One region of the Salicibibacter cibi genome, then DNA from elsewhere that is predicted to be linked to it. Evidence: riboswitches for the same ligand, from Rfam matches in the RefSeq annotation. Region 1 holds a riboswitch; the other holds the start of a gene.
The links. Region 1 has a riboswitch for glycine ahead of gcvT (glycine cleavage system aminomethyltransferase GcvT). Riboswitches for the same ligand answer to the same signal wherever they lie in the genome.
Positions count from the first base shown of each region.

Region 2: linked by a shared signal. The riboswitch ahead of HUG20_RS14715 (amino acid kinase family protein) and the one ahead of gcvT (glycine cleavage system aminomethyltransferase GcvT) in region 1 are both predicted to bind glycine.

Region 1 is NZ_CP054706.1:1,470,233-1,472,705, reverse strand. It holds gene gcvPA (aminomethyl-transferring glycine dehydrogenase subunit GcvPA) at 1-2, opposite strand, end outside; gene gcvT (glycine cleavage system aminomethyltransferase GcvT) at 50-1,147, opposite strand; glycine riboswitch at 1,359-1,453, opposite strand; gene HUG20_RS07540 (DEAD/DEAH box helicase) at 1,599-2,473, shown strand, end outside.
Region 2 is NZ_CP054706.1:2,960,025-2,962,497, forward strand. It holds gene lipA (lipoyl synthase) at 1-622, opposite strand, end outside; gene HUG20_RS14715 (amino acid kinase family protein) at 642-1,094, opposite strand; glycine riboswitch at 1,231-1,307, opposite strand; glycine riboswitch at 1,310-1,415, opposite strand; gene HUG20_RS14720 (M20 family metallopeptidase) at 1,532-2,473, opposite strand, start outside.

The sequences.
Region 1 (2,473 bases):
ATCTTGAATCCCTCCAGTTATCTTTTATCCATCTGCATCCCAACACTTATCATCGGGAATAAAACGGCGTCAGTACCACTTTGGCTCTTCGTTTGCGTTTTCGGACATCTACGATAATTTCGGTATCGTTGGAAGCATACTCCGTTTTCACGATCGCAAGACCGAGATTTTTTCCGAGCGTCGGTGACTGCGTCCCGGAAGTAACATGTCCGATTTCATTATCGTTGTCATCAAAAATGGGATAATTCGTGCGCGGAATCCCTTTGTCTATCATCTCAATGCCAACAATCTTACGAGCCGGTCCATGTTCTTTTTCTGCTGCCAGCGCTTTCTTCCCTATAAAATCAGCGTCTTTGTTTACTTTCACCGCAAAGCCGAGCTTTGCTTCCAAAGGGCTGATCGTCTCCGTAAGTTCTTGGCCGTACAACGGCAAGCGAGCCTCAAAACGAAGCGTATCCCTGGCACCTAACCCGCAAGGTTTAATGCCAACGCTTTCACCGGCGGTAAGCAACGCGTCCCAAATAGCGCCGGCATCTTTCGTCCCGCAGTAGATTTCATACCCGTCTTCCCCGGTGTAACCGCTACGGGACACGATTGCACTTCGGCCGTCAACAGCTACGTCCGTCTGAAAGCGAAACGTACCGATCGCCCCCACGTCTTCATCTGTTAATGATTGCAATACCTCAACCGCTTTCGGGCCTTGCAGCGCAAGCAACGCGTAATCATCGGAAACATCCGTCACCGTCGTACCCGCTTGCGCGTGTTGCTTGAGCCAAGCGATATCTGTCTCGCGATTGGCGGCATTGGGGATGACCATGTATTTTTCGGGTCCCATTTGATAGACGAGAAAATCGTCCACTATTCCGCCATTTTCATTGCACATCAATGAATACTGAGCTTTGCCCACTTCCAATTTGGAAGCATCGTTCGTCAAGATTGTTTGTACGGTGTTAAATGCAGATTCCCCTGCAATCAATGCCTCCCCCATATGGGAAACATCAAAAAGGCCAACCGCCTCCCGCACCGCACGGTGTTCCGCTTTGATGGAATCGTATTGGACAGGCATTTCAAAGCCTCCGAACGGAACCATCTTCGCCCCCAACGCCACATGCCTATCATAAAGAATGGTGCGCCGCTTTTCTGTCAAGTCAATCTCCCCTTTTTATATTTATTAGAAAACTTGGTCTTCACAAAGCTTTTATGACGAAAGCCTTCGTTGCACCATGCAGATAAAAAAAGACAGAACTCTCCAACGTTTATCGTTGAAAAGCTCTGTCGGTCTACCAGAAAGTTTCTTTTTCGCCGCATTTGGCAAAAATTGTCCTCGTTGGTGGCCGCGAGGGCGCTCTCCAGAGTCGCGTCAAACAGAAGTACATGTGCCTGAGAGATTCACCATTCCGGTTTGCTCCTTCGGCGCCGTTCTGGGAAGAACGGTCTCTCCCTCTGTCATCATTCGCTTATTCCAATGTATAAAAACGCTCCACATTCACACACTAACATAGTTAGGAAAGCCTGTTGCATTTAGTGTAGCACGTCATTTATCCATTGCCAATCTTTTTTATACTTTAAAATAAAAATAAAGGGAAAAAGGGGTAATTATGTACATAGATATCCATTTCTCCGCCGACTGGGAGGACCAATTTAAACAAGCATTGCATCATGAAGGCCCATGGTCTTCATGGGAAATGTATCAACTTGCTTATGAAGCACAAACGCACAAAGCGGTCCCATCCTTCGACGGACTCGTCGCTCCCACGCATTTGCCGGAACTTTCCTTGTATGATCATCAATTTGAGACAGCAAGGCGTGTCGTTGAAGATATGAACGGGAAAGCCATCCTCGCTGACGAAGTAGGGCTTGGGAAGACGATAGAGGCCGGTCTTGTTTTAAAGGAATACATGATACGAGGCCTCGTCAAAAAGGCGCTTATTCTATCCCCGGCGTCCCTGGTGAATCAATGGACGCAAGAGCTTAATGAAAAATTTTACATTCCTGCCGTCTCCCAAAAGAAAACGTATGTATGGGATCGGTGCGATGTCGTCGTCGCTTCGATGGACACCGCCAAACATTCCCCCCATCGGGAAATCGTACTCGAGCAACCTTATGACATGATCATTATTGATGAAGCACATAAGTTAAAAAATGCCAACACGAAAAACTATGCATTCATCAAAGCGCTGAAAAAACGCTTTTGTTTACTATGTACCGCCACCCCTGTGCAAAACCGGATCGAAGAACTGTTTCACCTCGTTTCGATTTTGAAACCCGGACATCTTGGCGATGAAAAAAGCTTTAAAGCCAAGTACAAAAACGATACAGAAGCAACCGAAGACATTCAGAAACTCGTGCAAAACGTGATGGTCCGCAACCGCCGCGACAATACGAACGTGTCCTGGACTCATCGGCATGTTGAAAATGTAAACGTGGAAATGTCGAAAGAAGAACGCGCCATGTATGATGCCGTGTGCGATTT
Region 2 (2,473 bases), 1.5 Mb from region 1:
TCATAAGACTTGATTTCGTCGGAATATCGGGATGCAATTCCTTGGAATAGCGAAGAAATTCCAAAGAACGATCATACGTCGCGCGTGCACGAACTTTCTTCGTTAAGCGCCGGACCGTTTCAATATTGTGGTTCAATATATTCGGGCGAGCCTCCATGAGCGTTTGTAAATTGTCGTGCAACCCCATCATATCCGAAGGCAATACTTCAATCGTCGTAAGCGGATTGCGGCGACGGACGGCGCGAACTGTTTCTGCGTACACCCGTGAACCTCCGTCTTTAAGGTCATCACGGGCAACAGCCGTAATAACGACGTGTTTCAAGCCCATTTGTTCCACGGACTCGGCAACTCGTTCCGGCTCGCCCCAATCAAGTTCATTGGGAAGTCCGGTTTTCACCGCACAAAATCGGCACCCGCGCGTGCATACATCCCCGAGGATCATAAATGTGGCCGTTTTTCTTACTGCCCAGCATTCATGAATATTTGGACAGCGCGCTTCTTCACAGACCGTATGTAATTTCTTTTCGCGCATCATCTTCTTAAGGCCTTTATAGGATTCATTTGTATTTAATTTTATTTTTAGCCAATCCGGTTTGCGAACATGCGCTTCTTTTTTCCCCATTTGATCACATCCTTTCCCTTCAACGCATAATATCGAAGAACAGAGACAACTGTACAGTCACTTTTTCTCTGTATTTAGCCAACAGTGACGCCTTTTTCAGTAGCAGTAATGATTGTGCCGGTTTTCCCCTGCAGGGCTTCCTCTGCCTTATCCAAAGCGCAGATGATGGAGGTGCCACCGGTTTTGGCGAAAGACAGTGCAGACTCAACTTTTGGGACCATGCTCCCTTTACTAAAGTGACCTTCTTCGATTTTTCCAATTTATCAACAGAAAGATTTTTCAAAGCTTTCTCAACTGTTTTCCCGTAGTTTACATAAACATAGTCAATATCCGTTAAAACCATGAGTACATCCGCTTCAATCTCTTCAGCCAACTTACATCCGTTGCGGTCTTTAGCAATAACAGCCTCGATCCCCACATCGGCATATGCACTTTTGCAAATGACGGGTATTCCCCCACCATCGATTGGCATCTTTCTTCATATTCCAACGGTTGGAGACTTGCTCTTTAAACTCATCGAAATCCATCCTGATTCATGTTAATAATGCATATCGTAAACCTTTCGGACAGATCATAAAAAAGGACAGAGAAAAGGTGTATACACCTTTTCTCTGTCCTTTTACCTGAGAGTTCAACTCCCCGTGACGGAGTTTACCCCTTTGGTGGCTTATGCGCTCTCCAGAGATGCGTCCCATTGCAGTCATTTTACCTGAGAGATTCATTCACAAGGTATTTATGTGAATGTTGCCCCTTCGGTGTCAACACTTATGTCGATCTCTCCCACAATTTTCATTCGCAAATATCAATATTTGATATTAGTTTAACAAACAAGAGGTTATAAGGCAATGGTTATTTGACAATTATTTAAATTTTATATTTACACACGTTTCTATGACATTGCCCAAATTCCTATGCTTCAAATGTAAGAGCCAACCTTTTATAATACTCAATCGACCGCAAGTAAGCATCAATATTCACATATTCATTCGGTTGATGGGCCAACTGCTCGTCTCCGGGGCCATAAATAAGTGTAGGGATCTTACTTTCCGGATTCAAAACGGCTGCATCCGTATAGTATGAAACACCGTAAACATCGTCGTCAGTAGCCTTAATATCTTTTGCGGTCTGAATGATTTGACTTGACGATTCAGTCAAGATGCCAGGCCTGTTTAGTAACGTCTCCATTTTAAAAGTTGAGTCATCGTTTTCTTTTTTAAACAAATCGGTTAATTTCCTTTTTAATTCCATAAAAATATTATCGTGGGACTGAGGCGGGATCGTTCGAATGTCGACATATATATGACATTGATCCGGAATAACATTTGTTTGCATGCCGCCTTCAATTTTATTAATCGATAAACTGCTTTCCCCAAGGGGGGCACCGGTAATTTTCCAATCCAGTCGGCATTCATCAAGGATGGCCATGACGTCTCTTATCCGTTCAATGGCATTAATCCCTCGATGCGGCATCGCACCATGTGCCGTTTTCCCGAACGTGATAATTTCAACCCATAATGCACCTTTATGACCGACGACGACTTTCTCTCGTGTCGGTTCACCGATGACCATTGCTGCAGTGTTCGACAGATCATGGTCATCCAAGTACGTTCTCGCCCCGCAGCTATCCACTTCCTCCCCCGCTGTCGCAAGAAATACAATATCGTGAGGCGGTTCTTCGTTTTGTAAATATAGTGACTCCACGGCTAAAAACATGGCAGCAAGGCCGCTTTTCATGTCTGAAGCCCCTCTGCCATATAGTTTATTCCCCGTTTGCTCTGCTTCAAATGGTGGGTAATCCCATTTTTGTTCCCCGGGTAAAACCGTATCCATATGACCGCAAAAGAAGAGCTC